DNA from 2 places in the Streptomyces sp. NPDC047002 genome. Region 2 is predicted to be linked to the other one. Evidence: riboswitches for the same ligand, from Rfam matches in the RefSeq annotation. Region 2 holds a riboswitch; the other holds the start of a gene.
The links. Region 2 has a riboswitch for glycine ahead of gcvP (aminomethyl-transferring glycine dehydrogenase). Riboswitches for the same ligand answer to the same signal wherever they lie in the genome.
Positions count from the first base shown of each region.

Region 1 (15,151 bases), on a different contig from region 2:
CTCGCCTTCGAACAGGCAGACCTCCACCGCCTCGGCGCCGCCCGCCCACAGGGCGAAGCCGGTGCCCGCCGCGCCGCCGGGGCCCGTGCCCACCCGGGCACCCAGCGGCTCGGGGCCGCAGGGCAGCACCGACCTCGGGTCGCCGTACCGGTGCGGGCGGCGCTCGGCCGCCGCGGAGTGCGCGCCGGTACGCCCGGCCGTCCGGGTCCACTCGTCCTGCTCGGCTGCGCTCGCCACCTGCCGGCCTCCCGCGGCTCGTCGGCCCCAGCGGGCCGGCACGGCGGCCCCGCCGCGCCCACCCCGCGCGGGCCGCCCCCTGTCGTGCTCGTCGTCCCCCGTGTTCTTCCCCTCAGCGGCCCCGCCCTCACGTGCGGCCGGGTGGCCTTGCGCCGGCCGACGTTTCCCCGGGACCCGGCCGTCGTTGGGCGGGACGTGAGACAGCTATCGCAGCGGGCCGCAGCCCGCGCCGCCGCCCTCGCCCTCGCCGCCGCCGCGCTCCTCGCGGGCACCGCGGGCTGCGTCGGCGGCCCCGCCGACACGGCGGGCAAGGACGGGGCGCCCCTCGCGGCCTCCGCCGACTCCCTCCGCGTCACACCGCGCGACGGCGCCAAGGGCGTCCACCGGGGCGACCGCATCAGCGTCACCGTCCCCGAGGGCCGGCTCGAACGCGTCGCCGTCCGGCAGATCGAGGCCGCCGACCCCGTCGACCTGCCGGGCCGCGTCTCGGGCGACGGGCGCACCTGGACGCCGCTGCCCGGCGCCCACCCCGCGCTCGCCGCCAAGTACGGCGTCGACGCGGTCACCGTCGACGACGAGGGCCGCCGGGCCGCCCGGCACACCACCTTCACCACCGAGGTCCCCGCGCACCGCTTCATCGGCTACTTCACCCCGGAGAACCGCGCCACCGTCGGCACGGGCATGATCGTCTCCATCGACTTCAACCGGCCCGTCAGGGACCGCGCGGCCGTGCAGCGCGCCATCGCCGTCACCGCGCGGCCCGCCGTCGAGGTGGCGGGCCACTGGTTCGGCGACCGGCGGCTCGACTTCCGCCCCGAGCACTACTGGCGGCCCGGCACCAAGGTCACCGTCGCGATGGGCCTCAGGGACGTCCAGGCGGCGCCCGGCGTGTACGGCATCCAGCACAAGACGGTCGGCTTCACCGTGGGCCGCTCCCAGGTCTCCACCGTGGACGCCGCGGCGCACACGATGCGCGTGCGCGGCGACGGCGGCCGGCTGCTGGCCACCCTCCCGGTCACCGCAGGCGCCCCCGACCGCACCACGTACAACGGCAAGATGGTCGTCTCCGAGATGTACGACGTGACCCGGATGAACGGCTCCACGGTCGGCTTCGGCGGCGAGTACGACATCAAGGACGTGCCGCACGCGCTCCGCCTGACCACCTCGGGCACCTTCCTGCACGGCAACTACTGGGCCCCCGCGGAGACGTTCGGGTCCCGCAACACCAGCCACGGCTGCGTCGGCCTGCGGGACGTCAAGGGCGGCAGCTCCTCCACCCCCGCAGGCTGGTTCTTCGACCGCACACTGATCGGCGACGTGGTGGAGGTCGTGAACTCCGACGACCGCATTGTCGCGCCGGACAACGGACTCGGCGGCTGGAACCTGGACTGGCCTTCCTGGAAGCAGGGTTCGGCCGTCTGAGAGGGGGAATACGTCCTCGTCGTCAGGGGGTCGCCACGGAGCGTCGGTGACGCGCCGGGCTGCTCCGGGTTGGGACCGAACGGTGACAATCAGGTGAACGCGGCGCCGTATTCGGTGTGATTATCTATCGCCAGGCGCGTGCGTTCGACACGTGCGGGGAGTGCGGGCCGTGGCGGGGGCCAGGCCGTGCGAGGGGAGACGACCGACGTGAAGCAGCCACCTGTACGGCCGGGGCGGCGGCCCGGCGAAGCGGCGGGGACCCGGGCGCTGCGGCGCGCGCGGCGGGGCACAGGGCCGCTCGCCCTCGTCGTCGGCGCGCTGCTGTTCGCCGCCACCGCCTGCGGGGGCGGGGGCACGGGCAAGGACGACGACGGCAAGGCGCCGGCCGGCGCGTCGACGGTCAAGGACGACGCCCCGCAGGCCGCGGTCGAGGTCGCGCCGTCCGACGGCGCCACGTCCGTCGCGACGACCGGCGCGCTGCGGGTCGGCGTCGAGCGCGGCACGCTGACCGCGGTCACCGTGGAGGACACGAAGGGCGCGCGGGTGGCGGGGGAGCTGTCCGCCGACGGCACGAGCTGGCGGCCGAGCGGGCACCTCGCCGCGTCCACCACGTACGCCGTGCACGCCACGGCGAAGGACGCCAAGGGCCGGGTGTCGGCGAAGGACACCAAGTTCACCACGCTCACCCCGAAGAACACCTTCGTCGGTTCCTACACGCCCGAGGACAAGTCGACCGTGGGCGTCGGCATGCCGGTCTCGCTCAGCTTCAACCGCGGCATCACCGACCCGGCGGCCGTGGAGAAGGCCGTCACGGTCACCACGGATCCCGCGGTCCCGGTCGAGGGGCACTGGTTCGGCAACGACCGCCTCGACTTCCGCCCCGAGCACTACTGGGCGCCCGGCACCAAGGTCACCGTCAAGCTCGACCTGGACGGCGTGCAGGGCAGGCCCGGCGTGTACGGGACGCAGGCCAAGACGGTCGGCTTCACCGTCGGCCGCAGCCAGATCTCCACGGTCGACGCGGCCAAGCACACGATGAAGGTCGTGCGGGACGGCAAGCAGATCCGGCAGATCCCCGTCAGCGCGGGCGGACCCGGGCACACCACCTGGCAGGGCCAGCTGGTCATCAGCGAGAAGGACCCGGTGACCAGGATGGACAGTCAGACCGTGGGCCTCGGCGGCGAGTACGACATCCCGGACGTGCCGCACGCCATGCGGCTCACCCAGTCGGGGACGTTCATCCACGGCAACTACTGGGCCGCGACGAGCGTCTTCGGGTCGCAGAACACCAGCCACGGCTGCGTCGGCCTGCACGACAGGCGCGGCGGCGGCGACAACGGCACCCCGGCGGCGTGGTTCTACGGCAACTCGCTCATCGGCGACGTGGTCGTCGTGAAGAACTCGCACGACAAGACCGTCGCTCCGGACAACGGCCTCAACGGCTGGAACATGTCCTGGGCCGACTGGAAGAAGTGAGGCAGGGGGCCGCCCGCGCGGGCGGCCCCGGCACGGACCCGGGCGCAGCGGGCGGGCGCGCCGGGTCCGCTGTCGTTAGCGGGCGTTAACCTGCCTCGTATGGCAACGGTAACTCTCGAAGTGTCCGGCGGCGTCGGCACGATCCGGCTCGACCGCCCCCCGATGAACGCGCTCGACACGGACGTGCAGGACCGCATCCGCGACCTCGCCCACGAGGCGGGGGAGCGCGCGGACGTGCGCGCGGTGATCCTCTACGGCGGCGACAAGGTCTTCGCGGCCGGCGCCGACATCAAGGAGATGCGCGCCATGGACCACGCGGCGATGGTCGTGCGCTCCCGCGCGCTGCAGGAGTCCTTCACCGCGGTGGCGAAGATCCCCAAGCCGGTGGTGGCGGCGGTCACCGGCTACGCGCTCGGCGGCGGCTGCGAGCTCGCGCTCTGCGCCGACTACCGCATCGCCGCCGACAACGCGAAGCTCGGCCAGCCGGAGATCCTGCTCGGGCTGATCCCCGGCGCGGGCGGCACCCAGCGCCTCGCCCGGCTGATCGGGCCCTCGCGGGCCAAGGACCTGATCTTCACGGGCCGTCAGGTCAGGGCCGACGAGGCGCTCGCCCTCGGCCTCGTCGACCGGGTGGTGCCGGCGGGCAGCGTCTACCCCGAGGCGCAGCAGTGGGCCGAGCGGCTGGCGAAGGGCCCGGCGATCGCGCTGCGCGCGGCGAAGGAGGTCGTGGACGCGGGCCTGGAGACGGACCTCGGCTCCGGCCTCGCACTCGAACGTACGTGGTTCGCCGGCCTGTTCGCCACGGAGGACCGCGAGCGCGGCATGCGCTCGTTCGTGGAGGAAGGGCCCGGCAAGGCGCAGTTCCTCTGACGGCCGCGTGCGGGCCCGCGGCGGGCGCCCCGGCAGGGCGCCGCGCGGGCCCCCGGCGTGCGCCGGGCGCATGCTCCGGCGCGAACCCCCTGTGACCCCGGAGCCGCCTCTGCGCGGCCGCGCGCGCCGGTTCAGCTTCCGTACGTACGGACCCCGGCGACGCCTTAAGCGGAACTTAACGGCGAGCCGTTATGCGGACCGCTCATCACCCGAAATCCAGGCGTATAAGCAGGTCGGACGGGGTGTCAGAGGGGCCGTTCTGCCTTTGGCATATGCCGATGCAATTGCGCGGAATCTCGCGTTCCGGGGGTGGAATCCTCTGGAACGGCCACGCGGCGCCCTCCGGACGGCCATGATGGGGGGCATGGCGGGCCTGGAGAACGTAGAGCAGCCGCGGCGGCTTGGCGGTGCGGTCACCGTGCGGCGCACGCCGGCCGTCGAGGACGACCAGGCGCTCCAAGCGCTGGAGTTGTACGGCGACCCGACCGAGGCGGAGGTGCGCCTCGCGTCCCTCCCGGAGTCGGCGGCGGTCGCCCGCCGCATCACCCACGGCGTCGTCCTGCGGCAGTGGTCGCTCTCCCCGGATCTCGCGGAGCACGCCGTCCTGCTCGTCTCGGAACTCGTCGGCAACGCCGTGCGCCACACCGGCGCCCGCGTCTTCGGCCTGCGGATGCTGCGCCGCAGGGGATGGATCAGGATCGAGGTGCGCGACCCGTCGAGGGGCCTGCCCTGCCTGATGCCCGTACAGGCCACGGACGTCAGCGGGCGCGGCCTGTTCCTCGTCGACAAGCTCGCCGACCGCTGGGGCGTGGACCTGCTGCCGCGCGGCAAGAGCACCTGGTTCGAGATGCGCCTCCAGGACCGCTGACCGCGGGCCCGTACCCGCGCCGACGCCGGCGCGCTCCAAAAACCCGCGCGATGACGGCCCGACCCGGCGTGCGGCGCCGGGCGCCGGGCACACGGTCCGCAGGCGGGGCAGGGCTTTGTCCGCGCTTTGCCAGGGCGGGGGAACTGCCGGGTCCGGGCCCACGTCCCTGTAGATGTCGGACTTGTGACAAGGCGTGCGGTGCGAGCGGGAGCTGAGGTAATGGGCGTGGGCATAGGCCAGGGCAAAAGGGGCATCGGGGCGGTACTGCTTGCCGGTGCGCTGCTGGTCGGGGCGACCGCGTGCGGGGGGAACTCGGCCGCGGACGCCTCGGGGGCGTCCGACGGCAAGGGGAAGCCGGCGGACAGTGCCTCGGCGAAGCCGAGCCCGTCGAAGCCGGCCGCGCCCGCCATGCTGCTCGACACCATCACCCCGCGCGGCGGCACGGTCGGCGTCGCCCAGCCCGTCTCCGTGGTCTTCAGCAACCCGGTGGCGCAGTCGGCGCGCGCCGACGTCGAGAAGCACCTCAAGGTGACGACGTCGCAGCCGGTCACCGGCGCCTGGCACTGGTTCAGCGACACCCGGGTCGACTTCCGCCCGCAGGACTACTGGCCGAGCGGCACCAAGGTCGGCGTCGACGCGCAGATGACGGGCGTCAAGAACGGCAACGGCCGGGTGGGCGTGCACGACTACCGGCACTCCTTCACCGTCGGCGACGACGTGGAGGCGAAGGTCTCCGTGCCCGACCACACCATGACCGTCACCAAGAACGGCGCGAAGGTCCGCACCCTGTCCATCGACGCGGGCAGCCCCCAGTGGCCCTCCTGGGACGGCACGATGGCCGTCATCGACAAGGCCAAGGAGGTCCACATGACCTCCTGCAGCGTCGGCATCAGCTGCACCAAGGGCGCCCCCGACTACTACGACGAGACGCTGCCGTGGGACGTCCACCTGACGACGTCCGGCACCTACATCCACTACTCGGACGGCGACCCGTACCCCGGCCACAGCTACGGTTCGCACGGCTGCGTCCACCTGTCGATGGCCGACGCCAAGTGGTTCTACAACTACGTCAAGCCGGGCGACCCCGTCACCATCACCGGCTCCCCGCGCGGCAAGGCGCCGGGCGACAACGGCTACGCGGACTACAACCTCTCCTGGAGCGACTGGCTCAAGTCGAGCGCCTCGGGCACCGTCACCACGGCCACCGCCTGACCTGCGGCCCCGCCGCCGCACTCAGCGGCTGCGCTCGCGGGCGCGCGGGCCCTCGCCCGGGTCGTCGTCGGACGCGGACGCCCGCTCCGCGGGGCGGGCGTCCGCGTCCGCGCGTTCCCTGCGGCGGCGGCGCACATGGCGCAGGACCAGCAGGACGAGTGCCGCGGCCACCACGGCGGCGAGGACCAGCTCGTACCGCTGGATCTGCGGGTAGATCGTGTCCAGGTGCTGCCCCGCCACATAACCCACGCCCGACCAGGCGCCCACCCACAGGGCCGCGCCCAGCGCGTTGAACACCAGGAAGCGCCGCCAGGGCATCAGGGTCATGCCGGCGATGATCCCGTTGGCCTGGCGCAGGCCGTCCACGAAGCGCGCGACGGTGACGATCTTGCCGCCGTGCCGCTGGAAGAAGTCCTCGGCCTTCTTCACCCGCTCGGGGGTCAGCAGCACGTACTTGCCGTAGCGGTCCACGAGCCGGTGGCCGCCGAAGCGGCCGATCGCGTAGCCGACGTTGTCGCCGAGCACGGCCGCGACCACGGCGATCGCGACGACCGCGACCATGTCGAGGCGGCCCGCCCCCGCGTACACCGCCGACGCGATCAGGATCGTCTCGCCCGGCACGGGGATGCCGAAGTCCTCCAGGAACAGCAGCCCGCCGACCGCCAGATAGCCCCAGTGGTCGAGGACGGGCGCGATGTCGCCGAGGACACCGGGCAGGTGCGGCGGCGCGTCCGCCAGCGGCACGGTGCGCCTCCTTCGCTCGGGCCGCGGGGCGCGCGGCCCTCCGGCGGCGGTGGTCGCCGCGACGGGCATCGCGGGACGTACCGTTCCTCACCGTAACGCCTCGGACCGCGCGGCCGCGGTCCGAGAGGTCCGCGGGCGGGCGCCGCGCCGGGGCGTACGCGGCCCCGCACCGCCGCGGGTCAGCGGCGGGCGTAGCGGACCGCGAGCCCCGTGGTGACGCCCATCGCCACCAGCGAGCTCACGATGCCGTAGACATTGCCGAGCACCGCCCAGAGCACGGTCAGCCCGGCGAGCAGCAGGGTCCCGAGGACCGCAGGGTTCTCGAACGACGTCTCGGCCGCCTGCCGCCCCAGCCGCCCGGTGCCCAGCGCGCGCGTCACGGAGTTCATACGTCCATGATGCGCCCGCCCGCGGGGACACCGCCCCGCGGCGTGCGCTCAGCCGTGCCGGCCGTCCCGCCGCCGGTGCCTGGCACCCATGGCGTGGAAGACCTTCTTCGGCTCCCAGCGGGTCTCGTCGAGCATGCGCACGACGCCGTAGGAGGCGATGTCGCGTTCGAGGGGCTTGTCGTAGTTGGCGAAGGAGAACCACAGCGCCGTGTCCACGCCCTCGTCCTCGAAGACGTCGAGCAGTTCGCCCAGGTGGCGCACCTGTTCGTCCTCGTCCCTCACCGCCCCTGGCGGCGGCTGCCACGCCATGCCGCCCAGGTCGCCCGCTCCGCGGTAGGCGCACGTCCCGTACTCGGTGACCGCGACCGGCTTGCCGAGGCGGACCAGCTCGCGCAGGTGCGCGCGGAAGCCGTCCGCGTCCCGCCCGGTGCGGTAGGCGTCGACGCCCACCAGGTCGAACGGGGCCCAGTCGACGGGCTCCCAGGCCCCGGACGCGTAGGTGACCCTCCCGTGGAAGTGGGCGCGCACCGTCTCGGCCGCCCGGGCGAGGAACACGTTGAGGCGCTCGGGGACCGGCCCGAGCGAGGCCCACCACCGCGGATCGGGGTTGGCCATGGCGCGGAGGCGCTCGCGGTGGTCGTGCCCGGGAAGGAAGCCGTGGGCGAAGGCGCTGAGCTCGCACCCGGCGACGAACACCACCTGCGCGCCGCCCGCGCGCAGGTCCTCGGCGCGCCGCGCGCAGTCGGCGAGGAAGGGCAGGACGCGCTCAGGAGGGAGGTCGACGGGGAGCGGGGAGAACCACACCTCAAGGCCCGCCCCGGCCGCGAGCCGGGCCGCGGTGGCCAGCCGCCCTGCGTCGCCGCCCGAGACGCGCACCGCGTCGCAGTGCAGGTCGGAGGCGATCACCGCCATCTCGTGCCCGACCTGCCCGGGGTCGAAGGCCTTCCGGGTGAGCAGGCGGCCGGGGAAGGTCCCGGTGTCGTAGTTGATGCCGCGTGCGCGCACGTCAGTGCCCCTTCGCGTGCGCGACGCCGTGTTCCAGCAGGCCGAAGGCGAGTTCGGCGTCCTCGGCCAGGGCGCGGCCCGCGTCCTCGGCGCGGACGCCGTCCAGCAGGCGCCGGAAGTACACCTCTTGGAGGGTGACCAGCGAGGCGGCGACCTGGGCTGCCAGCAGCGCGGCAGCCGTCGGGCCGTACGCCTCCGCCAGGACCTCGGCCAACGCCAGGCGCTGCCGGTAGAGCAGGGCGCTCGCGGCGTTCTGCAGGGCCGGGCTGCCCTGGATCACGCGTATCCGGACGAGCAGCGCGCCGAGGTCGGCCTCCGGCACCCTCTCGGCGGTGAACGCGCGGTAGTGCGCCCGCAGGGCGTCGAGGAACGTCAGGCCCGCGGGACGCGCGGCGACGATCCCCGCCAGGTCGTCGCCGCCGACCCCGTGCAGGGCGAGCGACTCCTTGGTCGGGAAGTACGCGAAGAGCGTCGCCTTGGCCACCTCGGCGGCCGCGGCGATCTCGCCGACCGGCACGGCGTCGAAGCCGCGCTCGGCGAACATCCGCAGCGCCACCGCGGCGATCCGCTGCCTGGTCTGTTCCTTCTTGCGCTCGCGCAGCCCGGTCATCCGGCCAGGATAACCGTACCCGGACCATAATTGAACTCGGTCTGCTATTCGCTCGGCGGCCCCGTGGGACCGCGGCCCGCCTCGACGGCAGCGCAGGGGGAGGGGTCAGCACTCGATGATGTTCACCGCGAGCCCGCCTCGGGCCGTCTCCTTGTACTTGACCGACATGTCCCTGCCGGTGTCCCGCATTGTCTTGATGACCTTGTCGAGCGAGACCATGTGGCTGCCGTCGCCGCGCAGGGCCATCTTCGCGGCCGTCACCGCCTTGACCGCGGCCATGCCGTTGCGCTCGATGCACGGGATCTGGACGAGGCCGCCGACCGGGTCGCAGGTCAGTCCGAGGTTGTGCTCCATGCCGATCTCCGCGGCGTTCTCCACCTGCTCGGCGCTGCCGCCCAGCACCTCGGCGAGGGCGCCTGCCGCCATGGAGCAGGCGGAGCCCACCTCGCCCTGGCAGCCGACCTCGGCGCCCGAGATGGAGGCGTTCTCCTTGAACAGCAGGCCGATGGCGCCCGCGGCCAGCAGGAAGCGGACCACGTCGTCGTCGCGCTCCTGGGGCGTGGCGCCGTGGGCGCAGAAGTTCATGTAGTAGTGCAGGACCGCGGGGATGATGCCCGCCGCGCCGTTGGTGGGCGCGGTGACGACCCGGCCGCCCGCCGCGTTCTCCTCGTTGACCGCCATGGCGTAGAGGGTGATCCACTCCATGGCGTGGGTGTGCGGATCGCCCTCGGCCCGCAGCTGCCGTGCAAGGTTCGCGGCCCGCCGCCGCACCTTGAGGCCACCCGGCAGATTGCCCTCGCGGGACATGCCGCGGCTCACGCACGCCTGCATGACCTGCCAGATCTCCAGCAGCCCGGCCCGCACCTCGTCCTCGCTGCGCCAGGCGCGCTCGTTCTCCAGCATCAGCGCGGAGATCGAGAGGCCGGCCTCGCGGGAGCGCCGCAGCAGCTCGTCACCGGTGCGGAAGGGGTGCTTGAGCACCGTGTCGTCCAGCTTGATGCGGTCCTCGCCCACGGCCTCCTCGTCCACCACGAAGCCGCCGCCCACCGAGTAGTACGTCTTCTCGAGCAGCGTCTCGCCCGCCGCGCCGTACGCGGTGATCCTCATGCCGTTGGCGTGGTACGGCAGCCGCTTGCGGCGGTGCAGGACCAGGTCCTTCGACGCGTCGAAGGCGATCTCGTGCGCGCCGAGCAGGCGGAGCCTGCCGGAGGTGGAGATACGTTCCGCCTCCTCGTCGGCGCGCTCCACGTCGACCGTGCGGGGCGCATTGCCCTCCAGGCCGAGCAGGACCGCCTTCGGCGTGCCGTGGCCGTGGCCCGTCGCGCCGAGCGACCCGTAAAGCTCCGCGTGGAGCGAGGCGGTGTGCACCAGCAGGCCCTCGTTCTTCAGCCGGCCCGCGAACATGCGGGCGGCCCGCATCGGGCCCACCGTGTGCGAGCTGGAAGGGCCGATGCCGATCGAGAACAGGTCGAAGACCGAGATGGCCACGGAAGGACTCCTTGGTGGTCGGCGGACGCCGTTGTCCGCCGGTAGCGGGGGCCTGCGCCGCCGCGGGGTCGCCGGGCGGCCGGAAGGCGTGACGGTGGCGCACGGCGGGGCACCGCGCACCACACTCCAGTGTGACGCGGCGCCCCGCGAGTGTCCTGACGCAGTGCGCGCGGGCGACTACAGCGTCGGGTACAGCGGGTGCTTCGCGGCGAGCGCCGCCACCCGTACGCCCAGCTCCTCGCGGTCGAAGGCCGGCTTCAGCGCCTGCGCGATGACATCCGCCACTTCGGCGAAGTCCTCCGCGGTGAAGCCGCGGGTGGCGAGCGCGGGGGTGCCGATCCGCAGGCCCGAGGTGACCATCGGGGGGCGCGGGTCGTTCGGCACCGCGTTGCGGTTCACCGTGATGCCGACCTCGTGCAGCCGGTCCTCGGCCTGCTGCCCGTCGAGCTCGGAGTCGCGCAGGTCGACGAGGACCAGGTGGACGTCCGTGCCGCCGGAGAGCACGGAGACCCCGGCCTGGGCCACGTCGTCGCGGCCGAGGCGGTCCGCGAGGATGCGCGCCCCCTCCAGGGTGCGCCGCTGGCGCTCCTTGAAGTCCTCGGAGGCGGCCACCTTGAACGCGACCGCCTTGCCCGCGACGACGTGTTCGAGCGGGCCGCCCTGCTGGCCGGGGAAGACCGCCGAGTTGATCTTCTTGGCCAGCTTGGCCGTCGAGAGGATCACGCCGCCGCGCGGGCCGCCGAGCGTCTTGTGCGTGGTCGTCGTCACCACATGGGCGTGCGGCACCGGGTTGGGGTGCAGCCCGGCGGCGACCAGGCCCGCGAAGTGCGCCATGTCGACCATCAGGTACGCGCCGACCTCGTCGGCGATCCGCCGGAACGCGGCGAAGTCCAGCTGCCGCGGATAGGCGGACCAGCCCGCCACGATCAGCTGCGGCCTGGCCTCCTTGGCGAGGCGCTCCACCTCGGCCATGTCGACCTGGCCGCTCTCGCCGTCGACGTGGTAGGGCACCACGTTGTACAGCTTGCCGGAGAAGTTGATCTTCATGCCGTGGGTGAGGTGCCCGCCGTGCGCGAGGTTCAGCCCCATGATCGTGTCGCCTGGCTTGAGCAGCGCGAACATCGCCGCCGCGTTGGCCTGCGCCCCCGAGTGCGGCTGCACGTTGGCGTGCTCGGCGCCGAACAGCGCCTTCACCCGGTCGATGGCGATCTGCTCGATCACGTCGACGTGCTCGCAGCCGCCGTAGTAGCGGCGGCCGGGGTAGCCCTCGGCGTACTTGTTGGTGAGGACCGAGCCCTGCGCCTCCATCACGGCGACCGGGGCGAAGTTCTCCGAGGCGATCATCTCCAGCGTCGACTGCTGGCGGTGCAGCTCGGCGTCGACCGCGGCGGCCACGTCCGGATCGAGCTCGTGCAGCGGGGTGTTCAGGAGCGAAGTCAAAGCGGATCAGTCCCTGGTGTCGATTGCCGTCAGTGGCGTCAGTTGCCGGCGAACTCGGTGTACTCGTCCGCCGAGAGCAGGTCGCCCGGCTCGTCGGAGACCCGGACCTTGAACAGCCAGCCGCCCTCGAAGGGCGCCGTGTTGACCAGCGACGGGTCGTCCGCCACGTCCTGGTTGACCGCGGTGACCTCGCCGGAGACCGGCGCGTACAGGTCGCTGACCGACTTGGTGGACTCCAGCTCGCCGCAGGTCTCGCCCGCGGCCACCGTGTCCCCCACCTCCGGGAGCTGCACGTACACGACGTCGCCCAGGGCGTTCGCCGCGAACTCGGTGATGCCGACCGTCGACACGCCGTCCTCGGCGGCCGTCAGCCACTCGTGCTCCTTGCTGTAGCGCAGCTGCTGCGGGTTGCTCATGACCTGGATTCTCCTGTACGCGGGTGGGCGGCCGGAAACGGCCGGGTCGGAAGGGGGAAGGCGGTGCACGCAGGCAGGGCCTGCCGAAGCCGTGGAAGAGGGCCTATCACTTCTGGCGCTTGTAGAACGGCAGGGCCACGACCTCGAACGGCTCGTGGTTGCCGCGGATGTCGACGCCGATCCCCTCGGCGCCGGGGGCGGCGTGCGCGGCGTCGACGTACGCCATCGCGATCGGCCTGCCCAGTGTGGGGGAGGGGGCGCCCGAGGTGACCTGCCCCACGACGGCGTCCCCCGCGACCACGTGGTAGCCGGCCCGCGGCACCCTGCGGCCCTCGGAGACCAGGCCGACCAGCTTGCGCGGCGCCTTCACCGCGGCCAGCTCGGACGCCGTCGCGAGCGCCGTGCGGCCCACGAAGTCGCCCTCCTTCTCGAACTTCACGACCCGGCCGAGCCCCGCGTCGTACGGGGTCAGCGCCGTCGACAGCTCGTTCCCGTACAGCGGCATCCCGGCTTCGAGGCGCAGGGTGTCGCGGCAGGACAGGCCGCACGGCACCAGGCCGGCGCCCGCGCCCGCCTCGGTCAGCGCCTGCCACAGCCGCTCCGCGTCCGCGGGCGCCACGAACAGCTCGAAGCCGTCCTCGCCGGTGTAGCCGGTGCGCGCGATCAGCGCGTCGACCCCGGCGACCGTGCCGGGCAGGCCCGCGTAGTACTTGAGGTCTTCGAGGTCCGCCTCGGTGAGCGACGCCAGGATCCCGGGCGACGCCGGGCCCTGCACGGCGAGCAGCGCGTACGCCTCGCGGTCGTCGCGCACCTCGGCGTCGAAGCCCGCGGCGCGCGCCGTCAGCTCGTCCAGCACGACCTGCGCGTTGGAGGCGTTGGCCACGACCATGAAGTGCTCGCCGCCGAGGCGGTAGACGATCAGGTCGTCGAGGATGCCGCCGTCCTCCCGGCAGATCATCGTGTAGCGGGCGCGGCCCACGGCGAGTGCGCCGAGGTTGCCGACGAGCGCGTAGTCGAGCGCAGCCGCGGCGCCCGGGCCCGTCAGGGTGATCTCACCCATGTGGGAGAGGTCGAAGAGGCCGGCGGTGGTGCGGACCGCGTGGTGCTCCTCGCGTTCGCTGCCGTAGCGCAGCGGCATGTCCCAGCCCGCGAAGTCGGTCATGGTGGCGCCCAGCGCGCGGTGCACGGCGTCGAGCGCGGTGCGGCGGGGTGACGGGCTCATCGGTGGCTCCCAGGGATGAAGGGCGAGGACTGTCCTCCCCATCTGTCATCGGAACCTGAGAGGTTCGCCATGACCGCCCGGTCAGGGTCACGGCTTGCACCTTGGGTGGGGCACGCTCGGCGGCCCGCTTTTCAGATCTGCCTCGCCCGCGCGGTAACGGTGCCTGAGAGATTCAAGGGAGGAACTTGCTCCTTCGGCGCCCGCCACCGAGGTGGCCGGGACTCTCCCGCGCGGATTCAAACGGCCGGTATGCAGTTGGCGCCGCCATCATCGCATGCGCGCCCTCCCGCGGGAACCTCGGTCGCCATTACCATCTCTTTACCCAGGCTTGCCGGGGCGCGGCGCGGCGCCCCCGCGCCCGGGAGGCGGCGGACGACCGTGACAGGGGGCGGCCATGGCGGTGCGCGGCACACGGAGCACCAGCACCAGCACCGGTACCGGAACCGGAGCCGGAACCAGCGTCAGTACCGGAGCCGTCACCGGCACCCGTACGGGCGCGGGTGGCGGTGCGCGGGTGCGGGACTTACGGGGCGGCGCCTGCGCACCGCCGGGCGGCCTGGTCTTCGCCGACGGCGACCTCGTCGTCGTGTCCGGGCTGCCGGGCAGCGGCAAGTCCACCCTCATCCGCAGAGTGGCCGGGGCAGGCGTCGACTCGCAGGACGCGCGGGAGCGCTGGGCCGGGCGGCTGCCGCGGCTGCCCTACGCGCTGTACCGGCCCGCCGTGCGCCTCGCCCACTACGCGGGCCTGTGGCGGCTGCTGCGCACCGGGCGCAGCGCCGTCGTCCACGACTGCGGCACCCAGCGCTGGGTGCGCCGCTGGCTCGCCCGCGAGGCGCGCGGCCGCGGCAGGGCCCTGCATCTCGTCGTCCTCGACGTCTCGCCCGAGGTGGCGCGCGCGGGACAGCGGGCCCGGGGCCGCGCAGTCTCCCGCTACGCGTTCGCCCGGCACCGCAGGGCGGTGCGCGCCCTGCTCGCCGCGGTCGAGTCGGCGCGCCTGCCGGCAGGCTGCCACTCGGCCGTCCTGCTCGACCGGGACGCGGCGCGCTCGCTCGGCGCGATCGCTTTCACCGTCCGCTCCACCGGGGCGGACCCGGAGCATTAAGGTGCCTTTGCGAAACCGTTGGGCAGGGCGGAGGGCGAGGCAGCAGTGGACACGGCATGGCCGGGCAACGAACTCGAAGAGGCGCTCGCCGCCTCGCTCGGCAGCGAGTCGGCGGGCGCCAGGCTCGTCGAAGTGCTGGGGCGCAGCGACATCTGGGTCCCGCTGCCCGAGGGCGGCGGCCCGGAGAGCACCGGCCTCGACGTGCCCACCGTGGAGATAGCGGGCGGGGCCTACGTCCCGGTCTTCAGCTCCCAGGAGCAGTTCCTGCGGTGCGTCGGCACCCATATGTCCTTCACCGTCGCGCCCGCCCGCGACTTCGCGCGCGGCCTGCCGCCGCAGCTCGGCATCGCCGTGAACCCGGGCGGTGCGGTCGGTGTGCCACTGCCGCCGCCCGCCGTCGCCGAGCTGTGCCGCACCGGGCGCACCGCGCTCGACGGGCCCGAGAGCGGCGGCCGGGTCCGGCTGTTCGAGCCCGACTGGCAGGACGAGCCGATGGACTTCCTGCGCGCGGCGTCCGAGGAGTTCGAGGGCTCCGGTGTGGTCGCCGACGCGCGCCGCGCGCTCGCCTCCGTCGAGGGCGGCCCGCACCAGCTGTTCGTCGGTGTGCAACTCGTGCCGTGGGGGCCCGCGGACGGCCATGCCGCACTCGA
Region 1 covers NZ_JBEYWC010000005.1:11,003-26,153, forward strand. Annotated here, with positions in the region: gene glgX (glycogen debranching protein GlgX) at 1-237, opposite strand, end outside; gene AB0910_RS07010 (Ig-like domain-containing protein) at 433-1,659, shown strand; gene AB0910_RS07015 (Ig-like domain-containing protein) at 1,927-3,135, shown strand; gene AB0910_RS07020 (enoyl-CoA hydratase-related protein) at 3,235-4,005, shown strand; gene AB0910_RS07025 (ATP-binding protein) at 4,358-4,873, shown strand; gene AB0910_RS07030 (L,D-transpeptidase) at 5,093-6,085, shown strand; gene AB0910_RS07035 (DedA family protein) at 6,107-6,829, opposite strand; gene AB0910_RS07040 (hypothetical protein) at 7,009-7,218, opposite strand; gene AB0910_RS07045 (hypothetical protein) at 7,267-8,223, opposite strand; gene AB0910_RS07050 (TetR family transcriptional regulator) at 8,225-8,833, opposite strand; gene AB0910_RS07055 (L-serine ammonia-lyase) at 8,939-10,321, opposite strand; gene glyA (serine hydroxymethyltransferase) at 10,499-11,761, opposite strand; gene gcvH (glycine cleavage system protein GcvH) at 11,800-12,177, opposite strand; gene gcvT (glycine cleavage system aminomethyltransferase GcvT) at 12,284-13,399, opposite strand; glycine riboswitch at 13,541-13,638, opposite strand; gene AB0910_RS07075 (AAA family ATPase) at 13,794-14,501, shown strand; gene AB0910_RS07080 (enhanced serine sensitivity protein SseB) at 14,547-15,151, shown strand, end outside.
Region 1: it holds a riboswitch for glycine, as region 2 does, so the genes downstream of both, gcvT (glycine cleavage system aminomethyltransferase GcvT) here and gcvP (aminomethyl-transferring glycine dehydrogenase) in region 2, are expected to answer to the same signal.

Region 2 (15,151 bases):
GTGGTGCTGAAGGTCCGCAGGTACGACTTCTCGACGCTGACGCGCTCCGAGACGCTGCGCGGGCCCACGGACGACGTCTCGGTGGTGCGGGAGGCCGCGGGGCGGCTGCTCGACGCCGTGGACACCACGGGCGGCGTGCGGCTGCTGGGGGTGGGCGTCACTGGGCTCGCCGACTTCACCCAGGAGGACCTGTTCGCGCAGGCGGGCCCGGGGGCCGCGATGGACGCGCCGGCCGCCCTGCCCGACGAGCCCGCCGCGGCGGCGGAGCCGCCGCCGCAGACCCCGCAGGAGCCGGCGGCTACGGCCCGCAGGGAGCGGCGCTACCAGGCGGGACACGACGTGCGCCACGCCGAGTACGGGCCGGGATGGGTGCAGGGCAGCGGGGCGCGCCGGGTCACGGTGCGCTTCGAGGAGCCGGGCTCGGCGGTGGGGCGGGTGCGGACGTTCTGGCTGGACGACCCGGACCTGGAGCCGTCGGATCCGCTGCCGCTTGTGCCCGGGGACGGCCGGGAGGCGAGCGGCTAGCGGCCGCAGGGAGGCGCGGGCCGGAAAGGCGTGGGAGCCGGGGGCCGGGTGCCGGGGAGGGGCGGTCAGTCCTCCTGGCCGGCGACCCGGCCGAAGTCGCGTTCCGCGTCCCGGTCGGAGAGGGAGGCCGGGTGCTCGGGCGGGGCGGCGGGCGGCAGTTCGAGGCCGTAGTGGTGGTAGAGCTGCAGCTCCTGCTCGGGGGAGAGGTGGCGGCCCACGCCGAAGTCCGGGGCGTCCTTGATGAGGGAGCGCTCGAAGGGGACCCGCAGGGTGTTGTCCTCAAGGCTGCTGGGTTCGAGGGGGACGAACGCGTCCCTGCTGAACAGGCCCGTGCGGACGGCGGCCCACTCGGGGAGCCCGGTGGCGTCGTCCAGGTAGACCTCGTCCACCGTGCCGATCTTGTGCCCCGCGCTGTCGAACGCCTTGCGGCCGATCAGACTGCGCGGATCGATGTCGGTCTCCACGGTGCCTCCCATAGGTCGCATCTGAAGCAAATACTACAAAAAGGTGCCTCTGGTGGCGCGCCCGGCGGGCGCCGGGAGGGGGTGGGCGTGAGGCAGCGCACCAGGGCCGGAGGCGACTGCGCTGGTAGGCTGGCAGAGGCCACTGACCCCGCGCGGGAGAGTCCTCCGGCAGCCCGCCGGAGGCGCCGAAGGAGCAAATCCTCCCCGGAATCTCTCAGGCATCCCGTACCGCGCGGACGAGGTCACTCTGGAAAGCAGGACGGGCGCCGACGGCTTCCGCCCTCACCGACGGTGAAAACCGTCCCGCGGCGCGCCGCGCGGGGCAGGTGAAGCTCTCAGGTCCATGACAGAGGGGGAGGCCGTCCGGGTACCGCTCGCCGCCGAGCGGAGCCCCACGCAGGTCGCGCCGACCAGGAGGCCCTCCGCACATGACCGCCCACCGCAAGACGCTCGCACAGCTGGAGCGCGGCATCCCCTTCGAAGCCCGCCACATCGGACCCGACGCGGCGGCCCAGGCCAAGATGCTCGCCCAGATCGGCTACGGGTCGCTGGACGAGCTGACCTCCGCAGCCGTCCCCGACGTGATCAGGAGCGCCGACGCGCTGAACCTGCCGGGCGCCCGTACCGAGGCCGAGGTGCTGGCCGAGCTGCGCTCGCTCGCCGACCGCAACCAGGTGCTCGCGCCGATGATCGGGCTCGGCTACTACGGCACGTACACGCCGCCGGTGATCCTGCGCAACGTGCTGGAGAACCCGGCCTGGTACACCGCCTACACCCCGTACCAGCCGGAGATCTCGCAGGGGCGCCTCGAGGCGCTGCTCAACTTCCAGACGATGGTCGCCGATCTGACGGGGCTGCCCACCTCGGGCGCCTCGCTCCTCGACGAGGGCACCGCGGCTGCCGAGGCGATGGCCCTCGCGCGCCGTGTCGGCAAGGTCAAGGAGGGCGTCTTCCTGGTCGACGCCGACGCCCTGCCCCAGACCGTCGCCGTGATCCGAACGCGCGCGGAACCCACCGGCGTCGAGGTCGTCGTGGCGGACCTGGGCGACGGCATCCCCGCCGAGGTCGCCGAGCGCGGCGTCTTCGGCGTCCTGCTCCAGTACCCGGGCGCGTCGGGCGCCGTGCGCGACCCGCGGCGCGTGATCGAGCAGGCCCACGAGCTCGGCGCGATCGTCACCGTCTCCGCCGACCTGCTCGCCCTCACCCTGCTCACCCCGCCGGGCGATCTCGGCGCCGACATCGCGGTCGGCACCACCCAGCGCTTCGGCGTCCCCATGGGCTTCGGCGGGCCGCACGCCGGCTACATGGCCGTCCGTGAGAAGTTCGCCCGCAGCCTGCCGGGGCGCCTCGTCGGCGTCTCCGTGGACGCCGACGGGGAAAAGGCGTACCGGCTCGCCCTCCAGACCCGCGAGCAGCACATCCGCCGCGAGAAGGCCACCAGCAACATCTGCACCGCGCAGGTGCTGCTCGCCGTCATGGCCGGCATGTACGCCGTCTACCACGGGCCCGACGGGCTGCGCGACATCGCGCGCCGCACCCACAGGTACGCCGCCGTCCTCGCCGCAGGTCTGCGGGCCGGCGGCGTCGAGGTCACCGAGGACGCCTACTTCGACACGCTCACCCTGCGCGTGCCCGGCCGGGCCGCCGAGGTCGTGGCGGCGGCCCGCGAGGGCGGCGTCAACCTGCGGCTCGTCGACGCCGACCACGTCTCCGCGGCCTGCGACGAGACCACGGGCCGCGCCCAGCTGGTCGCCGTGTGGAGTGCCTTCGGCGTGCCGGGCGGCGCCGAGCACATCGAGGCGCTGGACGCCGAGGCGGCCGACGCGCTGCCCGAAGCCCTGCTGCGCACCGGCGAGTACCTCACCCACCCGGTCTTCCACAACCACCGCTCCGAGACGTCCATGCTGCGCTACCTGCGCCGGCTCTCGGACCGGGACTACGCGCTCGACCGCGGCATGATCCCGCTCGGCTCCTGCACCATGAAGCTCAACGGCACCACCGAGATGGAGCCCGTCACCTGGCCCGAGTTCGGCGCGCTGCACCCCTTCGCGCCGATCGAGCAGGCACAGGGCTACCTCACCCTCGTCCGGGAGCTGGAGGAGCGCCTCGCCGAGGTCACCGGCTACGACGCGGTGTCGCTCCAGCCCAACGCGGGCTCCCAGGGCGAGCTCGCGGGCCTGCTCGCGGTCCGCGCCTACCACCGGGCCAACGGCGACACGCACCGCACCGTCTGCCTGATCCCGTCCTCCGCGCACGGCACCAACGCGGCCAGCGCCGTCATGGCGGGCATGAAGGTCGTCGTCGTGAAGACCAGCGAGTCCGGCGACGTCGACGTCGAGGACCTGCGCGCCAAGATCGGGCAGCACGGCGACGAGCTGGCCGTCCTCATGGTCACCTACCCGTCCACGCACGGCGTGTTCGAGGAGCAGATCGGCGACGTGTGCGCCGCCGTGCACGACGCGGGCGGCCAGGTCTACGTCGACGGCGCCAACCTCAACGCCCTGGTGGGCCTCGCCAAGCCGGGCCGCTTCGGCTCGGACGTCTCCCACCTCAACCTGCACAAGACGTTCTGCATCCCGCACGGCGGCGGCGGCCCCGGCGTCGGCCCGATCGGCGTGCGCGCGCACCTCGCGCCGTACCTGCCCAACCACCCGCTCCAGAGCGCCGCGGGCCCCGAGACCGGTGTCGGGCCCGTGTCGGCCGCGCCGTGGGGCTCCGCCGGCATCCTGCCGATCTCCTGGGCGTACGTGCGGCTCATGGGCGGCGAGGGCCTGGCCCGCGCCACCCAGGTCGCGGTGCTCGCGGCGAACTACGTCGCCAAGCGCCTCGAACCCCACTACCCGGTGCTCTACACGGGCCCCGGCGGGCTGGTCGCCCACGAGTGCATCGTCGACCTGCGGCCGCTGACCAAGGCGACCGGCGTCAGCGTCGACGACATCGCCAAGCGCCTGATCGACTACGGGTTCCACGCGCCGACCATGTCGTTCCCTGTCGCGGGGACGCTGATGATCGAGCCGACCGAGAGCGAGGACCTCGCGGAGCTGGACCGGTTCTGCGCCGCGATGATCGCGATCCGCGCGGAGATCGAGAAGGTCGCGACGGGCGAGTGGAGCACGGACGACAACCCGCTGCGCAACGCGCCGCACACGGCGGCCGCACTCGGCGGCGACTGGCCGCACCCCTACAGCAGGCAGACCGCGGTCTTCCCGCCCGGCGTCTCGGCGGCGGACAAGTACTGGCCCCCGGTGCGGCGCATCGACGGCGCGTTCGGCGACCGCAACCTGGTCTGCTCGTGCCCGCCGCTCGACGCCTACGAGCACTGAGCGCGGCGGGCGCGCGGCCGTGATCCGCGCGCCCCTGGGCACACCACAGGGTCAGGCCCCGAGCATCTGCTCGGGGCCGGACCCTGTGCCGTACGCGCCGCGGGCCGGCGGCTCAGGCGGCCGCCGCGGCCCTCGGCGTACGGTGCGGCGCGACGACCCGCCCGTCCGGCAGCAGTTCGCCGGTGTCCTCGAACAGGACGACTCCGTTGCACAGCAGGCTCCACCCCTGCTCGGGGTGGCTCACCAGGGGGCGGGCCGCCTCGCGGTCGGCCGAGTGGGCGCTGGGGCAGGCTGGTTGGTGGCGGCACATGGGCGGGTTCCCTCGCGTGGTGGTTGCTGCTGTGGCGCTCCGGGACGCGGCGTCCCGTCCGCGGGCGGGCGGTGGGGCGGCGCCCCCGGGTGGGGCGGCGTCGGGTGTCGAGCGCGGTGCGCGATGCATGGACTGCCCCCGTCTCTCTCGTCAGGACCCCGCCAGTCTGGTCCCGCGAGGGGCGCGGCGCGGGGATTTCCCCGCAGCACGCCGCACCGGCCCCCGGGGTGTCACCCGGTCGGCCGCTCGGCCCAACTGGGCCGTGCCGGACACCCGTTGGTGCCGACGTGCCGCCCGCGCACGTGCGACGCCCCGCGGCCGGACCGGCCGCGGGGCGTCAGAAGCCGCTGCGTCGCAGGTCAGGCGGGGGTACCCAGCAGGGGCGCGGGAGCGAGCCGCAGCCGGATCACCGGAAGGAGCTCAGCGGCCCGGTGCGGCCGGTGCGCGGCGAAGCCGGGAGGCGCGGGCGCCAGCGGCACCAGCAGGTCCGCCGGGTCCACCGCGCCGGTCGCCGGGTCGGCCTCCGTGTCCCCGTGCAGCCACAGCGTCAGCATGTAGAGACCCGGCACGGACAGCAGCCGCGGCTGGTACCCCGTCGTCAGCACCTCGGCCTGCCGCAGGGCCCGCTCGGTCGCCGTGACGTAGGGGCCCTCGAAGAAGCGGGAGAAGGCCCAGCCGTCTGCCGTGAGCATCGTGTCGGCGGCGGCGACGAGCCGGTCCCCGGCGCGGACGGCGAAGCGCCAGCCCGTCAGGCGGGTGTGCGGGGCGGGCTCCGAGCCGTCGAGCGGGTCGGGCGCGGTGAGGACCGCGGGTGCGTCCAGCACATGGAGCGGCAGCGGGAGTTCGGGGCTCAGCGCGCCACCGGCCGACCGCAGGGCCGGGGTCGGGGCCTCCCGGACGGCGGTGGGGGAGCCGAGGGCGGTGAGAAGGCTGCGCAGGGCGGGTGCGGGTACCGGAGGGACATGCAGCGGCATGGTGGGTTGCCTCTCGCTCAGGAGACAGGGTGCAGCGCGGGTGCGGAGGGAGGTGCGGACGGCTCTGTCGGCGTGCGGACTCGGAAGGGTGGCCCGGGGGCCTGGGCCTTGCGCCCGCTTTCCACCTCGTCCGCGAAGTTTATACGACGCGTGTTCACACGATGTTTCTTCTAGCTGTCGTGACTATTGCGGGCAAGCCACTATCCGGCCCTGCTCGTGCGGCCCTTTGCTGGAGGAATTTCGAACACACTCCGCCCGGCCTGCGATGATGTGCCTCCGTCGGACGGCCGAAAGAAGTCCAGCATTTTTGCGTCACATTGTGTACCGTGCGGCCGTCCATGCCGTCTGTCGTATGTCGAAGGCACATGCTCCGCGCGTACGGCTGCCGCCGGGCCCGTCCCCCGCCCCCGCGTCTGTGTGCCGCCTGGTCCAACCGTATGCCGGAAAGGCGCGTTGCGGGGCCGGAACGCGGAAGACGGACGGCGCCGCCGCGGCGGGCCCCGACGCCCGGCGCTGGAATGCGGCGGGGTGTGCCGGGGCGGGGAAATATGTGGGCACAGGCCCCTGGCACGGGTGCACGGCAGGTGCCGGACCGCGTGTTGCCCCCGCCCGATGCGCCGTCCCCGGGGTGTCCTGGGGACGCTCCCCGCGGTGTGCGCTGGACGTTCGCCGGACGTTAGGGATCACTTCGCGGGGGCATCATCGAGCGAGGCGCGCGCACCGGCTGCGGGCCGTCCACGCCGAGGAGGACACGTCGATGGGTGAGAAGGTCGAAGCGGCGAGCTTTGATCTCGCCGGCCGCGAGCAGTACCGCAAGAGGCTCAGGCAGTGCCTCTCGGTGTTCGGGAGGCTGCTCGCCGAGAAGCGGTTCGACAAGCCCAGGAATCTGATGGGCCTGGAGATCGAGCTGAATCTCGCGGGCTCCGACGGCCTGCCCAGGATGATGAACCACGAGGTCCTCAGCCGTATCGCGAGCCGGGATTTCCAGACCGAACTCGGGATGTTCAACCTGGAAGTGAATATCGCGCCGCACCGGCTGAACGGACGGGTTCTCGACCAGCTCGCGGAGGAACTGCGCGCGGGGCTCGGATACGCGCACCGCAAAGCCGAGGAGGTGGACGCGGGCATCGTGATGATCGGCATTCTGCCGACTCTCGGCCACCACGACGTCGGGTCGGGAAGCCTGTCGGCCGTCGACCGCTACACCCTGCTCAACGACCAGATGCGGGCCGCGCGCGGCGAGGACTTCCGCCTCGACATCGAGGGCGTCGAGCGGCTGGTCGCCACCTCGCCCTCGATCACCCCGGAGGCCGCATGCACCTCCGTGCAGCTCCACCTCCAGGTCACCCAGGAGCGGTTCGCCGACGTGTGGAACGCGGCGCAGGCCGTCGCCGCCGTGCAGATCGCCCTCGGCGCCAACGCGCCGTTCCTCTTCGGCAAGGAACTCTGGCACGAGTCGCGGCCCCCGCTGTTCCAGCAGGCGACCGACGTGCGGCCGCCCGAGCTCCAGGTCCAGGGCGTCCGGCCGAGGACCTGGTTCGGGGAGCGCTGGATCGACTCGCCGTACGACCTCTTCGCGGAGAACCTGCGCTACTTCCTGCCGCTGCTGCCGATCATGTCCGACGAGGACCCGCAGAAGGTGCTCGACGACGGCGGAGTGCCCGCCCTCCAGGAGCTCGCGCTGCACAACGGCACCATCTACCGCTGGAACCGGCCTGTGTACGAGGTGGCCGACGGCGTGCCGCACCTGCGGGTGGAGAACCGGGTGCTGCCCGCGGGGCCCACCGTCACCGACGTCATCGCCAACGCCGCCTTCTACTACGGGCTCGTGCGCGCGCTCGCCGACGACGCGCGCCCGGTGTGGAAGCGGATGCCGTTCGCCGCCGCCGCCGAGAACTTCGACGCCGCCTGCCGCCACGGCATCGATGCCGAGCTGCGCTGGCCCCGGCACGGCAGGTCGTCAGGGCTCGTCACCAGGCCCGCCGTCGACCTCGTACGCGAGGAGCTGCTGCCGCTCGCGGCCGCCGGGCTCGACGCGTGGCAGATCGAGCCCGCCGACCGCGACCTGTACCTGGGGGTCGTCGAGGAACGCTGCAAGCGGCGGATCAACGGGGCGTCGTGGCAGGTCGGAACGTTCCACCGGGCGCTGGACGCGGGGCTCGAACGGGACGCCGCGTTCGCCGCCACCACCCGGCGCTACTGCGAGCTGATGCACCATGGCAGCCCCGTGCACACCTGGCCCGTCGGCTTCCCGGGCCCGGACGAGTCGGGGCGCCTGCCGTCGCACTGAGCGCAGCCTGCCGCCCGGGGACACGCGCGGACCCCGGCGTCCGGGCGACGGACCGCGGCGTCCGGGCGGGCGCGCCGCCGAGCCGCCGGCCCGGCCGGGTCGCACGGCGTTCGCACAGACACCCGGCGTAACTTGTGCACGTCGGCCGCGTGCGCCGATCCAGACGCGTACCCGTGGAGGCCGGTGTGCAGGTGGAGGCAGGGCCCGTGACCGAACCCCGTCCCGGAGACACGACCCTCACCCGCAGAGCCCTGCGGACCGAGACCCTGATCGTGCTGGCGCTCTCCCTCGGCGCGAGCGGCGTGTCCGCGCTCATCAGCTTCATCGGCTCCGCCACCAAGGGCGGCTCGCTCAAGGACCAGGCGGCGAACCTCAACGCGTCTGCGGCGCCAGGACGCCCGTGGCTGGACCTCACCTGGCAGCTGTTCGACATCACGACGGCCCTTGTGCCCGTCGCCCTCGTCGCCTACCTGCTGTTCCGCGAGGGCAGCAGCCTGCGCGCGATCGGCTTCGACCGGCGCAGGCCCGGCTTCGACCTGGGCTGGGGCGCCGCGATCGCCGCCTGCGTCGGCGGTGTGGGCATCGTCTTCTACCTCTTCGCGCAGGGTTCCGGCGCCAACCTGACGGTGGTGCCCGAGTCGCTGCCCGACGTGTGGTGGAAGTACCCGGTGCTGGTCGTCTCCGCCGTGCAGAACGCCGTGCTCGAAGAGGTCGTCGTGGTCGGCTACCTGCTGCGGCGGCTCGACCGCCTCGGCTGGACGCCGGTGGCGGCGCTCGCCGGGAGCGCCGTGCTGCGCGGCTCGTACCACCTGTACCAGGGGCTCGGCGGCTTCGCGGGCAACCTCGCGATGGGCGTGGTCTTCGTCCTGCTCTACCGCAGGTGGGGCCGGGTGGGACCGCTGGTCGTCGCCCACTCCCTGATGGACATCGGCGCCTTCGTCGGCTACGCGCTGCTCGCCGGGCACGTCAGCTGGCTGCCGACGCTCTGACGGCTCACCCGGCGGGCGGCCCCGCAAGCAGCTCGCCGTCGATCACGGTGACGGCCGTGCCCGTCAGGAGCGTACGGTCCCCGCGCAGCGACGTGACCACGCGCCCGCCGCGGGCCGACGCCTGGAAGCCTGTCAGGGTCTCCCGGCCGAGCCTGGCCGACCAGAACGGCGCGAGGGCCGTGTGCGCGCTGCCCGTGACCGGGTCCTCGACCAGGCCGATGTTCGGGTAGAAGGTGCGCGAGACATACGCGTACCCCTCGTCGGGACGCGCGGCGGCCGCCGTGACCACCACGCCGCGCTCCGAGAGGCGCCGGAGCGCGCCGACGTCGGGCGTGAGCTCTCGTACGGTCCGCTCGTCGGCCAGCTCGACCAGCAGGTCGCCGAGCCGCTCCGACGTGGCGTGCACCGAGACGGGCGCGGCGCCCAGCGCCTCCTCCGCGCCTTCGGGGACCGGGAGCGGCGTCAGCTCCGACGTGGGGAAGTCCAGCGTGATGCGGCCGTCCGCGTGCGCGTCGGCCGCCAGCACGCCGGAGAGCGTGCGGAAGCGCACGGTCCCCTCGGCGAGGCCGGTGGAGCACAGCACGTGCGCGGTGGCGAGGGTGGCGTGGCCGCACAGGGCGACCTCGGCCCCCGGCGTGAACCAGCGCAGCGCCCAGTCGGCGCCGCCGCCCGGCGGCAGCGGGTGCGCGAAGGCGGTCTCGGACAGGTTCACCTCGGCCGCCACCTGCCGCAGCCAGGGGTCGGCGGGGAAGCCGGCGGAGCCGAGCAGCAGCACCCCGGCCGGGTTGCCGGCGAAGGGGCGCTCGGCGAAGGCGTCGACGATTCGGATACGCATGGCCACGACCATAGGCCGCGCGTCCGGGCCCATGCCGGGTCGCGCCGGGCGGCCCCGGGCGGGCGGCGCCCCGCGGCCAGAAGGTCACCGGCCAGGCCCGGCCGGAGACCGGGCAAGGACCAGGGCGAGCAGGCCGGGGAAGCGGCGGTCGAGGCCCTCCCCGCTAACCCGGACGCGGCGGCAGCTCGCCGCCGACTCCGTGGCCCGTCCGGCCCGGGTGCGGGCGGGGCGCTGACGGCGGCCGGTGCCGGTACGCGCGCCCGGCCCCCGGCCCGGGGGCGCGCCGCGTCAGGCGCCGACGTACGCGGCGAGGTGTTCTGCCGTGCGCGTCGCGCGGGCGGCGATCAGGCCGGCGGGGGTGCCCTCGAAGACGAACCGGCCGCCGTCGTGGCCCGCGCCCGGGCCCAGGTCGATGATCCAGTCGGCGTGGGCCATCACCGCCTGGTGGTGCTCCACGACGATCACCGACGTACCCGAGTCGACCAGGCGGTCGAGCAGCGCGAGCAGCTGCTCGACGTCCGCAAGATGCAGGCCCGCCGTCGGCTCGTCCAGCACGTACACGCCGTCACCGCCCTTCGCGGGCTTGTGCGCCGCCAGCTTGAGCCGCTGCCGCTCGCCGCCGGAGAGCGTGGTCAGCGGCTGCCCGAGCTTGAGATACCCGAGCCCCACGTCCGCCAGCCTGCGCAGGACGGTGTGGGCGGCGGGTGTGCGCGCCTCGCCCGCGCCGAAGAACTCCCCGGCCTCGGCCACCGACATCGCCAGCACCTCGCTGATGTCGCGCCCGCCGAGGCGGTGTTCGAGCACAGAGGCCTGGAACCGGCGCCCCTCGCACTCCTCGCACGTGGTGGCCACCGCACCCGTCGTCGCCAGGTCCGTGTAGATGACGCCGATGCCGCCGCACGCCGGGCACGCGCCCTCCGAGTTGGGGCTGAACAGCGCGGGCTTCACCCCGCCCGCCTTGGCGAACGCCTTGCGCACCGGGTCGAGCAGCCCGGTGTACGTCGCGGGGTTGCTGCGCCGCGAGCCGCGGATCGGGCCCTGGTCGACCGACACCACGCCGGGGGCGCCTGCGATCGACCCCTGCACCAGCGAGCTCTTGCCCGAGCCCGCGACACCGGTCACCACCGTCAGCACCCCGAGCGGCACGTCCACGTCGACCCCGCGCAGGTTGTGCGTCGTCGCGCCGCGCACCGGCAGCGTCCCGGTGGGCCTCCGTACGGACTTCTTGACGGCCGCGCGGTCGTCGAAGTGGCGCCCCGTGAGCGTGCCGCTCGCCCGCAGCGCCTCTACCGTGCCCTCGAAGCAGACCGTGCCGCCGTCGGCGCCCGCGCCGGGACCCAGGTCGACGACGTGGTCGGCGATTGCGATGGTCTCCGGCTTGTGCTCCACCACCAGCACAGTGTTGCCCTTGTCGCGCAGCCGCAGCAGCAGGGCGTTCATCCGCTGGATGTCGTGCGGGTGCATGCCGACCGTGGGCTCGTCGAAGACGTACGTGACGTCGGTGAGCGACGAGCCGAGGTGCCGCACCATCTTGACGCGCTGCGCCTCGCCGCCCGACAGGGTGCCCGCGCGCCGGTCGAGGGAGAGGTAGCCGAGGCCGATCTCCACGAACGAGTCGAGGATGCCGCGCAGCGCGTCGAGCAGCGGCGCCACAGCCGTGCGGCCCCGCAGCCCGCCGACCCACTCGGCCAGGTCGCTGATCTGCATCGCGCAGGCGTCGGCGATGCTCTTCCCGGCGATCCTGGACGACCTGGCGCCCTCGTTCAGCCGGGTGCCCGCGCAGTCGGGGCAGGTCGCGAACGTGACCGCGCGGTCCACGAACTCCCGGACGTGCGGCTGCATCGCCTCCCTGTCCTTCGACAGCATCGACTTGCGGATGCGCGGCACCAGGCCCTCGTAGGTCATGTTGATCCCGGCGATCTTCATCCGGGTCGCCTCGCGGTACAGGAAGTCGTGGAGCTCCTTCTCGGTGAACTCGCCGACCGGCTTGGCGGGGTCGTAGAAGCCGGACTCCGCGTAGAGCCGGGCGTTCCAGCCGCCGGTGTAGCCGGGGACGGTGATCGCGCCCTCGGCCAGCGATGTGGAGCCGTCGTAGAGCCGGGCGGGGTCGATGTCGGAGACGGAGCCGCGGCCCTCGCAGCGCGGGCACATTCCGCCGGTGCGCCGGAAGGTCGCCTTCACCGCGTTGCGGTCACCGCGCTCCACGGTGATCGCGCCGCTGGCGCTGACCGAGGCGACGTTGAAGGCGTACGCGCCCGGCGGGCCGATGTGCGGCTCGCCGAGGCGGCTGAAGAGGACGCGCAGCAGCGCGCCCGCGTCGGTCGCCGTGCCGACGGTGGAGCGCGGGTCGGCGCCCATCCGCTGCTGGTCGACGACGATCGCGGTGGTCAGCCCCTCCAGCACGTCGACGTCGGGCCGCGCGAGGGACGGCATGAAGCCCTGCACGAAGGCCGGGTAGGTCTCGTTGGTCAGCCGCTGGGACTCGGCGGCCACCGTGCCGAACACCAGCGAGCTCTTGCCGGAGCCCGAGACTCCGGTGAACACCGTGAGGCGGCGTTTGGGGATCTCGACGCTCACGTCCCTGAGGTTGTTCACCCGCGCGCCGTGCACGCGGATCAGGTCGTGGGTGTCGGCTCGGCGGGGCTCCGGTCTGCGGGGCTCAGGCGTGCGGGCGTTCCTGTCGGCGGCCATGGGGTCCTGTTCTCCGTTCCTGGCGTACGTGCGGTGTGCCGGGCGGGCCGCGCCGTCAGCCCGTACGCGGCTGGGTGAAGCGCAGCATGTTGCCCGCGGGGTCGCGGAAGGCGCAGTCGCGGACGCCGTACGGCTGGTCGATCGGCTCCTGGAGGACCTCGCCGCCCGCGGCGCGGATGTGCTCGAAGGTGGCGTCGCAGTCCTCGGTGCCGAAGATGACACCCCGCAGCAGGCCCTTGGCCAGCAGCTCGGCCATGGCTCTGCGGTCGGCCTCCGAGGCGTTCGGGTGCGCGAGCGGGGGTTCGAGGACGATGGCCACGCCGGGCTGTGACGGTGAGCCCACCGTCACCCACCGCATCCCCTCGAAGCCGACGTCGTTGCGCACCTCAAGGCCCAGGACGTCCCGGTAGAAGCCGAGCGCCTTGTCGTGGTCGTCGACAGCGATGAAGCACTGGGAGAGTGTGATGTCCATGCGCATCAAGCTACGGGCGGGATGCCGCTTCTGCTTCTCCGTTCCTGACCGGTCGCGTGTGGAGCCGCGCGACGCAGGCCGGGATCGCGGCGCCCTCGTCGTGGCGGCGGGCCCGGTAGGCGCTCGGGCTCGCGCCGACGAGCTCGGTGAAGCGTGAGCTGAAGGACCCGAGCGACGTACAGCCGACCGCCCAGCAGACCTCCGTCACCGACAGGTCCCCGCGGCGCAGCAGCGCCTTCGCCCGCTCGATCCTGCGCGTCATCAGATAGCTGTACGGCGTCTCGCCGAAGGCGGCACGGAAGCTGCGGGAGAAGTGCCCGGCCGACATGAACGCGCCGCGCGCGAGCGCGGGCACGTCGAGCGGCCGCGCGTACTCCCGGTCCATCCGGTCACGGGCCCGGCGCAGCCGGACGAGGTCCTCCAGATCCATGCCTCCACCCTCGCACGGGCCACCGACAACGACGCTCGCTGCCCGCGCGGCCCGCCCCCGCCGTGCGCTGCCGGCGGACGGCTCGGCGCGTCAGTCGATGCAGAACTCGTTGTCCTCGATGTCCAGCATCGAAATGCACGCGTCGTCGCCGTCGTGGAGCGTCTGCACGTGCACCGCGCCGAGCGGGACCAGGCGGGCGCGTCCTCTGGTGGGCCCCCGACGGCGTGACACCCACCTGGCGCGACGGCGTCGTTAGGCCCGAGCACCTCCACCACCACGGCTCCGCGCCGCACGCCTCCACCTTCCGCCACGCGTTCGCCCCGGACGGCACCGCGGCGGCGACGAGTTCCGGCAGGTCGGACAAGGATTGTCGTTGAGGGGTTTCCGATATATCGTTGAGCCATCGCGATCGGTCTTCGATCGAACGCGGAAGGTTGTGCGACAGCCAAGGGAGAAGGAGTACCGACATGCAGGGAGCACACGGATACGAGCACGGACGGGGTCACGGGCATGAGCGCGGGCCCGGGTTCGGGGGGCCCTGGGGGCGCGGGGGGTTCGAGGGGTGGCGTGCCGCCTTCGGGCCGTTCGGGCCGGGGTTCGGCGGGCCCGGCGGGCCGTTCGGCGGCGGTCGCGGACGTGGCGGCGGCCGGGGGCGCGCCCGCAGGGGCGACGTACGCGCCTCGATCATCGCGCTGCTCAAGGAGCGGCCGATGCACGGCTACGAGATGATCCAGGAGATCGGCGAGCGCAGCGGCGGGGCCTGGCGGCCCAGCCCCGGCTCGGTCTACCCGACCCTCCAGCTGCTGGAGGACGAGGGGCTCATCGCGAGCCGCAGCGAAGGCGGCAAGAACCTCTTCACACTGACCGACGCCGGACGCGCCGAGGCCGATTCGGTCCCCGACGCGCCCTGGGAAGACGCGGGCAGGGGGATCGACTGGGAGACCATGAACGAGATCCGCCAGGCCGGGTTCGGCCTGATGGAGGCGTTCGGGCAGGTCTGGAAGACCGGCAGCGCCGACCAGCGCAAGAAGGCGCTCGGGGTCATCAACGAGACCCGCAAGAAGCTGTACCTGATCCTCGCGGACGACGACGAGGACGCGGCGGGCGACGAGGACTGACCCTCCTCGATCGCCCGCGTGACGGTCCGCCGGCGACGCCGGGGGAGACGGGCGAGGGGATCGCGACGGGGGAAGGAACGGGAGGCGGCAGGGCTCCGCGGCCGTGCGCCGTGGGGCCCTGCCGGTCTGCGGGCGGGGGAGTGCTTACGGTGCATGCGCCGGGGCAGGTGCACTGCCCGTGCCAGAGCCGCGCCGCACGGGGCGCGCGAGACGGACGAGGAGTCGTATGAGCGAGACATGGACCGCGGTGGACGCATATCTGGGCGACTGCCTCGTGCCGCGGGACGAGGCGCTCGACGCCGCGCTGCGCGCCGGCGAGGCGGCGGGTCTGCCGCCCATCAGCGTCACACCCCACCAGGGGAAGCTGCTGCACCTGATCGCGCAGATCCAGGGCGCGCGCCGGATCCTGGAGATCGGCACGCTCGGCGGCTACAGCACCATCTGGCTCGGGCGCGCGCTGCCCGACGACGGCCACCTCGTGACCCTGGAGGCCGACCCCGTCCACGCCGACGTCGCGCGCAGGAACCTCGCCCACGCGGGGCTCGCCGGCCGGACCGAGGTGCGGCTCGGGCCCGCGCTCGACACCCTGGCCGCGCTCGTCGAGGAGGCCGTCGACCCCTTCGACCTGGTCTTCATCGACGCGGACAAGCCCAACAACCCGCGCTATCTGGAGTGGGCGCTCAGGCTGACCCGGCGCGGCAGCGTGATCGTCGGGGACAACGTCGTACGG
Region 2 covers NZ_JBEYWC010000018.1:108,832-123,982, reverse strand. Annotated here, with positions in the region: gene AB0910_RS18530 (DNA polymerase IV) at 1-525, shown strand, start outside; gene AB0910_RS18525 (PRC-barrel domain-containing protein) at 591-1,001, opposite strand; glycine riboswitch at 1,133-1,230, shown strand; gene gcvP (aminomethyl-transferring glycine dehydrogenase) at 1,418-4,312, shown strand; gene AB0910_RS18515 (DUF5999 family protein) at 4,425-4,622, opposite strand; gene AB0910_RS18510 (hypothetical protein) at 4,982-5,596, opposite strand; gene AB0910_RS18505 (glutamate--cysteine ligase) at 6,354-7,886, shown strand; gene AB0910_RS18500 (CPBP family intramembrane glutamic endopeptidase) at 8,072-8,875, shown strand; gene AB0910_RS18495 (PhzF family phenazine biosynthesis protein) at 8,880-9,710, opposite strand; gene AB0910_RS18490 (excinuclease ABC subunit UvrA) at 9,999-12,401, opposite strand; gene AB0910_RS18485 (VOC family protein) at 12,457-12,873, opposite strand; gene AB0910_RS18480 (helix-turn-helix transcriptional regulator) at 12,884-13,303, opposite strand; partial or broken gene AB0910_RS18475 (VOC family protein) at 13,394-13,501, opposite strand; partial or broken gene AB0910_RS18470 (DUF3291 domain-containing protein) at 13,504-13,680, shown strand; gene AB0910_RS18465 (PadR family transcriptional regulator) at 13,771-14,421, shown strand; gene AB0910_RS18460 (O-methyltransferase) at 14,648-15,151, shown strand, end outside.